3 regions of the Viridibacillus sp. FSL H8-0110 genome follow, and region 3 is predicted to be linked to each of the others. Evidence: riboswitches for the same ligand, from Rfam matches in the RefSeq annotation. Region 3 holds a riboswitch; each other region holds the start of a gene.
The links. Region 3 has a riboswitch for cobalamin ahead of metE (5-methyltetrahydropteroyltriglutamate--homocysteine S-methyltransferase). Riboswitches for the same ligand answer to the same signal wherever they lie in the genome.

Region 1 (3,290 bases), 1.4 Mb from region 3:
TATTAATTTATGTGATTATTGGCGGTTTCCGTGCAGTAGCATTAACAGATGCAGTACAAGGTTCTGTAATGGTCATTGGGACAGTTATTTTACTTGTCGCTACGGTTATTGCTGGTGGTGGAATATCGAATATCATGAGTGATTTAGTAGCTGAAAATCCAAACCTTGTATCTCCTTATGGGGCAGATCGTAGTTTAACGCCATTATATGTTTCGACATTTTGGATTTTAATTGGGATAGGTGTTATTGGCTTACCTCAAATTGCCGTTCGTGCCATGTCATATAAAAACTCAAAAGGCATGCATACAGCCATTATCATTGGCACAATTGCACTTGCTACAGTTATGTTTGGCATGCATTTAATCGGTGTACTAGCACGTCCAGTATTACCAGGCGTAGAAATAGGCGATAAAGTGATGCCTTTACTAACGCTAAAAGTATTACCCCCTTATTTAGCAGGAATTGTTCTAGCTGCTCCAATGGCGGCCATTATGTCTACCGTCAATGCTTTACTTATTTTAGTAAGTTCAACTGTGGTAAAGGATATTTACTTAAACTATATAAAACCAACTGCATCAGATGCACAGATTAAAAAAGCAAGTTTCTATGTGACTACAGTTATTGGGATAGCAGTGGTACTAGTAGCTCTACGTCCACCAGATTTACTTATTTGGCTGAACTTATTTGCTTTCGGTGGATTGGAATCTGTATTCTTATGGCCGGTTGTATTTGGTCTCTACTGGAAAACAGGAAACAAATACGGTGCAATTGCATCGATGATTATCGGGATTTCATCTTATATCTACATTGATCAAATAATGCCAAGTGTATTAGGTATGCATACGGTTACGTTGCCGATTATCTTATCTTTAGTAGCATTTGTTGTAGTAAGTCTTGTTACGAAGGACAAAGTTAAGACTGGGACATCGATTATTTAATATAAAACACCAAACTTTCAATTAAAAAGTTTGGTGTTTTTATGTTGAAAAAACGGTAAATATTTTTTGATGAATCAATTGACAGATAACTCTGGCTGTTATATAGTAATAAAAAATAATTAATTTGTTATATAACAGGAGGGTATCCACATGGAAATGTATAGAGAAGGTTATGAAACGTATTGTCTAGCTTGTGAAAATTATGGTATGGAGTCGATGAATTTTTATCTTTACGTGAGAAACTTAACAGTAGAGCAGTTAAACGCATTCAATCAACATACGAAGGGAAGCGATGATTACGAAGTCTGATGCCATAGTAATTTTATAAAAACCCTACCCTTTGCTAAAAACAGGTAGGGTTTTATTATGTTTTTATTGTTTTAATACGAAAAAGTCTGAATTTTAATACAATAAAAAATATTAATTTACATTCTAAAACTTTTATGAAATACTTTAGATTAATAGACAATTAAATAGTTCTTATAAGAGTGCTTATGTTGATCATAAGCTAAAAGGGAAATCGGTGTAAATCCGATGCAGCCCCGCTACTGTAAGTGTGGATGAAATTGTTGCAAACCACTGGTGCATGTATAATGCGCTGGGAAGGAACAAGAGTAAATAGATACACAAGCCAGGAGACCTGCTTTTATAATGTAGTTTCAATCTTCGAGGGGGAGATTTGGAGCATCGAAGGCCTTTTTGTATATAACTGTACATTTTTCTGGCATTTCGCCGTCCAAAATCTCTTTGCATTGTGTAAAGGGATATTTTTTTGCCCTTTTACATTTTTTTGTATCCTTTTGAAGTGAAAACTACTAATAATTCACAAAAAGATATGGGGGATTTCAACATGTACAAAAGTAAATGGGTAAGAAAATGGGCAGCACCAATCGGTATGGCAAGTTTATTAGCGTTTTCACAACTACCAGGACAATTGTCGACAGTAAACGCTGCAGAAAATACGTCAGCGACAGTTCAAGTACCAGCGAAAGATGTCAGTTATAAAAACGTTCTAAATTCAACAGCGGCATTTTTACTACAACAAGTGCCGAATCCATCATTTGGTGATGAAGACTACGTAACTGATTTCGCTCGTGCTAGCGTACCAGTTCCATCTAAATACTATGAAACTTATTACAATAATCTAGTCAAAGAGGTTAAAAGTAAAGATGGCAAAATCTCTGAAGACGTTGGTAAATATTCAAAAGTCATTATTGCACTAACAGCAATCAACAAAGATCCACGTAATATTGGGGGATATGATTTAGTTAAGTCTATGTATGATACATATTTAGCTACAGAAAAAGCAGAAAAATTAACTAATGGGAATAAATTTCATTTCTTAAATGCTATTGATACGAAAAATTATGATTTATCAACGGAATCGAAATATGCAGAGATTACAAGAACTAAATTAGTAAATGATTTAGTAAAAGATCAATTTGAAGATGGATCATTTGCGTGGGCTCTAGATTATGGATCTGATAAAGATTCAACATCAATGACGGCTACGGCTTTAGCACCTTATACAAAGGATGACAAGGTAAAAGCAGCAGTTGAAAAAGCAAATGATTATTTAGGTAAAGAACTAGGTGAACAAGGTGGTTTCTACTCAGAGTGGGCAAAAGGTGACAGCCCTGAAACGGTATCTCAATTCATCATCAATTTAACGTCTAATCAAACAAATCCAAAGACGGATCCACGTTTCGTCAAAGGTAATGGTAACTGGGCTGTTTCTAACCTAGTAAGTTTTGTAGATAGTGCTACAGGTGGATTAAAAAGCGGTTTATCACTTAAAATTCCAAACTTAATGTCTTCAGATCAAGGATTACGTGCACTTGCTGCATATGACCGCTTTGTAAAAGGCAAAAACCGTATTTATGATATGTCTGATGCTGCAGAGTCACTTAAATTTGACATTACAGCACCTGAAGTAGCAACAGCTAATAAAGTTAGTGATCAAACAACAATTGTTAAAGGCAAAGCTGAAGCAGGAGCGAAAGTTACGATTTATAACGGCTCTAAGCTACTAGCATCAACTACTGCATCTACAAAAGGCACATACTCTTTAACAATCAAAAAGCAAAAAGCTAATTCAACATTGAAAATTTATGTTACAGATGCATCTAAAAATAAGAGCAAAGCATTCACATTAAAAGTAGCTGATAAAACGGCTCCTAAAGCACCATCAGTTAAAAAAGTAACAAAGTCGACTAATAAAGTGACTGGTACAGCTGAAAAAGGTGCAAAAGTGTATGTACTAAAAGGTAAAACGTCTATCGGTAAAGGTACTGTAAATAGTAAGGGGCAATTTACTGTTAAAATTAAAAATCAAAAGGCTAATACTAAATT
Region 2 (3,290 bases), 2.1 Mb from region 3:
TTTAATGAAGTTAAAATTCAAGCTCCGAATGGTAGAGAATGCGGACGTGATGAAGTAGGAGAACTATATATTAAAGGAAAGCATATGTTCAGCGAATATTGGAAGAATCCACAAGAGACAGCTAAAACTATTATTAATGGATGGCTTCGTACTGGTGATTTAGCGAAGATGGATCTGGACGGAGATATTTATATCGTAGGACGAGTAAAAGAAATGATTATTTCAGGGGGGGAAAATGTCTATCCTCAAGAGGTGGAACAATGTATTATTACTCATCCAAAGGTGAAAGAGGTCGCAGTTATAGGAATTGCTGATTGTCACTGGGGTGAAATCGTTACGGCTTTTATCGTATCTGATGATGCATTTAATAATGTTAAAGAAATTCAAGACCTTTGTAGAAGTCATCTAGGTAGTTATAAAATCCCTCGGAATATTTATTTTATCCCTGAACTACCAAAAACACATGTAGGGAAAATTGATAAAAAGAAACTTCAAACGATTCAAATGTAAACGGTCTGTTGGGTTATTAACGGGTTCGGAATTGAGGAGCAAAAATGTAAATAACCATTAAAAAAGGGGTGCAATTAGCACCTCTTTATCATCTATTTTAGGGATTAAATTAGACCTAAATTGGTTATCTTTTGATAATCTCATTATTGCACTGAATTGTCTTTAATGCTTCCTGAAGTTTTTCCACTACCCTTGATAAAGCTAATATTGAATTTGTTGTATCGAATTCTTCAATATCCAAGGAATGATTTGCATTTTGGACAATCTCTATCTTTAAATTTGAGTTACTTAATTTTTCAATTTTATTTGAATTGAAATGATAAAATAAACGAAGTGCTAATTTCACTTTAATAGAAATCGGCACTTCGTTTATTCGCTTTACGTTATCGTGTCACTTTTGAATCCAAAATTGATACTCTAATTAGTTTTAGTACTCTAAAAGCGAACCAGTTATTTATAATCAGGTTATTTTTTCTTGTTAAGCATAAATGTGGAATTTTCCACTTTAGGTGTAAGGCAATGTAACGTTTACAACCAGCAACGATATGTGTAACTGCAAAAAAAAACGCGCAATTTTTGTGGTAAAACTTTTGTATAAAATTAAGTCTTTAAATTGATATAGCTTTAAGTAGTAATAACGAATATACTTTATATTAGGAAAACTTTTTTTATTTCCACAAAAAAATTACATATAGTATTGGAATAGGTGTGTTCGTTTAATAGCGAATACTTAATAGGGAAGTCGGTGAAAATCCGACATGGTCCCGCCGCTGTAAGGGTGAGCCTCATGCAAATAAGTCACTGGAATATCCGGGAAGACGCATTGGAGCGATGAACCTAAGTCAGAAGACCTGCCTGTTCTAAAAATGCTGTTAACCTACGGGAGATAGGGAGGTGTTGGAGTGCTAGGAGATAAATTTGATCTAAAACTATGAGCATTTCTAACCTTTTTAATTGGGTTAGGAATGCTTTTTTGTATTTCAGTATTTTTAATAGTTTAAATTCTAAAAATGAAGGTGATTAAACATGTTTATTAAACAAAGTAAGATACTACGGAATTTTCTTGTTCTACTAGTAATTCTCGCGAGTTTTATTACTGGGTGTAGTAACAAAGCAAAAGAACAAGATAATGCGTCTGTTAAAGATCAATCAAAAGTTGTTACATTTTCCATGACTGGAGATATAGGCGACTTAAATCCACATACATATTTTCCAAATGAGTTTTTCTCCCAAGCTATGGTATATGAGTCACTTGTTTACTACGGGAAGGGAGGGGAAATTCAACCTTGGTTAGCAGAAAGCTGGAATATTTCGAAAGATGGCAAAGAATATGTATTCCATCTGAGAAAAGATGTTGAGTTTTCTGATGGTTCGAAGTTTAATGCAGCAATTGTAAAGAAAAACTTCGATACAATTTTAGATAATCGCAAACAACATGAATGGGTAGAGTTAATCAACCAAATCAAAAATACAGAAGCATTGGATGAATATACTTTTAAACTTACATTGAACAATTCTTATTATCCAACGCTTCAAGAATTAACTTACATAAGGCCTTTGAGGTTTGTTGGAGAAGCTGCTTTTCCTGACAGCCAAGACACATTTAAAGATGGACTTAAATCTCAGATTGGTACAGGTCCGTGGGTACTTAGCGAATATAAGAAGAATGAGTATGCGGTTTTTAAAAGAAATGAAAAGTATTGGGGTACTAAACCTAAAGTAGAAAAGGTAGTTGTCAAAGTCATTACAGACGGAGAATCTAGAGTATTAGCTTTTGAGAAAAACGAACTTGATTTTATTTTTGGTAATGGGGTCATTAGTCAGGATTCTTTCCAGTTTTTAAAGGATTCAGGGAAATATGAAACTAAATTATCAGAGCCTACTGCTACAAGAACGTTACTATTTAACACAAACAAAGAAGCAACTAAAGATCATAAAGTGCGTTTAGCACTCAATTATGCTTTCAATAAACAGGCAGCAATCGATAATATTTTTTATGGTATGGAAAAAAAGGCAGATACACTGTTCCCACCTGTATTGGATTACACAAAGATTGATATAAATCCATATGACTATGATATTGCGAAAGCAGAACAGTTATTAGATGAAGCAGGCTGGAAAAAAGTAGAGGGTAAAGCGTTTAGAGAAAAAGATGGAAAAGAGCTGCAACTGGAATTCTTATTTAATAGTACTGATAACATCCAAAAGTCGATTGCTGAATTTGTACAAGGTGATTTTAGAAAACTAGGAATTGATATTAAGTTAACTAGTCAGGAAACGAATACTTTCTGGACAACTGCATTCCAAGGTAATTACGATATATTATTTACATCAACATGGGCCGTACCTTTTGACCCGCATTCTTATTTAGCCTCAATTACTACAGATTCGGAAAATGGTGGTCCAGATTATACTGCATTATTGGGATTACCAGAAAAGAAGGAAATAGACGAGAAAATTAAAAAAGTACTTTTAACTACAGATGAAAAAGAAAGAAAAATGATGTATACAGATATTTTATCAACATTACATGATCAAGCAGTATACTTACCGATATCTTACCAATCAAATGTAGCTGTATATCACAAGAATATTAGCGGATTAGATTTTTTACCTCAAGAAGCTGAGGTACCTTTAACTACAATTGATGTTAAATGAAGCAAGAATTATTAATAATAACTTAAGGAGTGCTACATGAGTTGGTTTTTAGTTAAACGTCTCTCAAGTCTAATTCCAATATTATTAGGAATCTCCATTATTACTTTTATTTTATTGCACTT
Region 3 (3,290 bases):
TCTTCAACTCCTGATGTAGCTAATTTAAAGGCATCCACTGACCAGTCCAAATAAGCATCATGTTTTGAGGACTTTAATGGTAAACCCTCTCTAAGTGCAGGTTCGTCGACTTGAATAATACGAATACCAGCAGTCTCTAATGCTTCAATTTCCTGACGTAGTGCCAAGGCAATTTGTTGAGCTACAATACTACGTGGAACATCATCACGAACAAATGACCAATTTAAAATCGTAATTGGCCCTGTCAACATACCTTTAACAGGTTTAGTTGTTAACGATTGTGCGTACACTGTTTCATCGAGCGTCATTGGTTTTTCCCACTTAACATCTCCATAAATAATTGGTGGTTTAACGCAACGTGATCCATATGAAACGACCCATGCTTTTTCTGTAAATGCAAATCCAACAAGCTTTTCTCCAAAGTATTCAACCATATCTGTTCTTTCAAATTCACCATGAACTAAAACATCAAGTTCTAGTTCTTCTTGGTACGTAATCCATTTATTTATTTCTTTTTTTATGAAATCATCATGTTGTTCCTTATCAATTAGTCCTTTTTTCAACTGTGAACGATTGCGCTTCACTTCAGCTGTTTGCGGAAAGCTACCAATTGTTGTTGTCGGAAAGTCTGGTAATTGTAAAATCTTTTGCTGACGATCTTTTCGAATAGCATATGATGATTGACGAGTTATTTGAATTTCACTCAACCTTTTAATATTCTTCTGGACTTCTCCTTGTTGACGTACTGAGCTGCTATTTAGCAATTCTCTAGTTAATCTGTTTTGTTCGAAGGCCTCTTGATCCGCATCACGATTATTTGTCAAAGCGTTTTTCAAAATAGCCAACTCTTGTAACTTTTCATTAGCAAATGCTAAGTTTTCATATAACTCTTTTGATAATTTCGTTTCTGCTGTTAGACTTACTGGCACATGCATTAGGCTACATGATGGCTGAATCCACAGATGATTAGGGGAAACTAAACTTTCTAATTCAATTAGCATTTCAGATGATTGTTGTAAAGGAGTAATCCAAATGTCACGACCATTAATAATTCCCGCTGCTAGAACCTTATCTTTTGGAAATCCAATTTTTTTGATATTAGAAATATTCTCTTCTAGACCATGTACAAAGTCTAGCCCGATGCCTTCTACAGGTAATTTAATCAATTCTTCATACCATTCTACTGACTCGAAATATGTTTGCAGCAGCAATTTACTAGAGTAATTTACAGTGTTTAGTTGTTCATATATTTCTGAGATTAGTTCCATATCATCCTTAGATAAAGAAGTTGATAGAATCGGTTCTTCTATTTGAATCCATTTTGCACCTGCTGCAGAAAGTTCACTCAATAGTTGACTATAGACTTTGATTAACTGAAGTAAATATGACGGCTTATTCAGCGTTGCAACTTCTTTTGTTAAAAAATAAAATGTCCCTGGGCCTATAATTGTAGGCTTTAGCTCTGTATTAAAGTTTTCCTTCGCTTCTAAATAATAGCGTAATGGTTTATTGTTCAATAATTTTAAAGTTTGTCCTTCATACTCAGGTACAATATAGTGATAGTTCGTATTAAACCACTTTGTCATTTCACTTGCAGAAGCAGATTGATTTCCACGTGCCATAGCGTAGTAAGTTTCTAGAGATACTAAATCTGAATTCCATTTATAACGTGCAGGAATAATTCCAAACATTGCTGCTAAATCTAACATACGATCGTAGTATGTAAAATCACCTACGGTTACTAAGTCAATCTTTGCATCTAGCTGAACTTGAATATTTGCTAATCTATACTCTTTCATCTGAGCTTCGAATTGTTGTTCACTTATTTCTTTTGACCAAAAAGCTTCGATAGTTTTTTTCCATTCACGATTAGGCCCGATATATGGATATCCAATAACTGTACTTTTCATCTTTCAATCCTCCAATTCAATAAAAAACCACCAATTAATGAAAAACATTAAAAGGTGGTTGATGATTTTTAATATAGTAAATATCGAAAAAAATCAGGAATAATAAAAAATGACACACTATTCCCTTTCAAATTCGCTTATCGTACTAGGATATAATAATCCTTGAAAAAATCTCTCTAACACCTCCTATCCGCGTAGGTTTTTTGGTGTGTACTAAACTAAGGCAGGTCTCCTGGCTTGTCATCATCGCTTACTTTTCCTTCCCATCACAAATCTAACAGTGGATTTTAAAGTTTGCTCCAACATACAGTTGCGGGACAGCATCGGATTCTAACCGATTTCCCTTTTAAGCGACTATCTATTTAAGATAGCGCACCTTAGCCTACACGATATTCAATTGTTCACTTACTATAACACACAAACCATAAATTGTTCAGTATATTCTAAATATAAAAATAATTATATTTTATATGATTACCAAACCGTTAAATACAGTTTTTTTAGTATAATTATTAGTTACACTTTCATCTTTTAATCAATACTAGCTTCAATCAAATCATGTGGGTAATATACAAGTTCGTTATATACACTTGTATAAGCCTTTTCTAGCTTTCCTAATTCTTCTTCAATATTTTCAATTTCACAATTTTCAATGGAGCTTTCAATCACGTTCTTCGCCTGTAATAAAGTACAAACTGTATCTGTTACTTGTGAGAGCATCACCCTCGATTTTAACTGTAATTTAAACTCTTCAATATTCATTCATATTCCCCTTATCTGTTCAATAAAAAAACATCTTTTATCAATTAATAAAAGATGTTTTTATGATTAATTAATATGTTCCCTGTTTCGACAATACATACTAGAATAAACGTTTCTAAACAGAGAAACAGAAGTTTTAATCGCTTCTAAATCCTCATTAGTCCAAACGCTTTCTCTAATACGCTGTCGTACAGTGATCATATAAATAGGGTTTCTATTCATTATCACATAACACCTCCTATCCACGTAGGTTTTTGGTGTGTACTAAACTAGGCAGGTCTCCTGGCTTGTCATCATCGCTCACTTTTCCCTTCCCATTACAGTTCTAACAGTGGATCTAAAAGTTTGCTCCTACATACAGTTGCGGGACAGCATCGGATTCTAACCGATTTCCCTTTTAAGCAGCTATCTATTGAAAATAGTGCACCCAATTCTACACATTATTCAGTTGTATCACCATCTTACCATAATGTAATACAAATATTCATAATATTATTTACATGTAATTTAAAAAAGGATTTATGTTGAATATAAATTATTGATTGAATTTTCGATAGAATATTAGTATTTCTGTATACTAATAGCAAAGTGTATGCTTCTTATTATAGATATAAATGA

Region 1: linked by a shared signal. The riboswitch ahead of MHH98_RS11525 (Ig-like domain-containing protein) and the one ahead of metE (5-methyltetrahydropteroyltriglutamate--homocysteine S-methyltransferase) in region 3 are both predicted to bind cobalamin.
Region 2: linked by a shared signal. The riboswitch ahead of nikA (nickel ABC transporter substrate-binding protein) and the one ahead of metE (5-methyltetrahydropteroyltriglutamate--homocysteine S-methyltransferase) in region 3 are both predicted to bind cobalamin.

Annotation. Positions count from the first base shown of each region.
Region 1 is NZ_JBBOPJ010000001.1:2,303,015-2,306,304, reverse strand. It holds gene panF (sodium/pantothenate symporter) at 1-938, shown strand, start outside; gene MHH98_RS11530 (hypothetical protein) at 1,089-1,247, shown strand; cobalamin riboswitch at 1,408-1,600, shown strand; gene MHH98_RS11525 (Ig-like domain-containing protein) at 1,789-3,290, shown strand, end outside.
Region 2 is NZ_JBBOPJ010000001.1:2,930,029-2,933,318, reverse strand. It holds gene MHH98_RS14700 (class I adenylate-forming enzyme family protein) at 1-510, shown strand, start outside; partial or broken gene MHH98_RS14695 (hypothetical protein) at 635-832, opposite strand; cobalamin riboswitch at 1,198-1,383, shown strand; gene nikA (nickel ABC transporter substrate-binding protein) at 1,537-3,168, shown strand; gene nikB (nickel ABC transporter permease) at 3,205-3,290, shown strand, end outside.
Region 3 is NZ_JBBOPJ010000001.1:877,834-881,123, reverse strand. It holds gene metE (5-methyltetrahydropteroyltriglutamate--homocysteine S-methyltransferase) at 1-1,910, opposite strand, end outside; cobalamin riboswitch at 2,116-2,305, opposite strand; gene MHH98_RS04435 (hypothetical protein) at 2,442-2,672, opposite strand; cobalamin riboswitch at 2,928-3,118, opposite strand.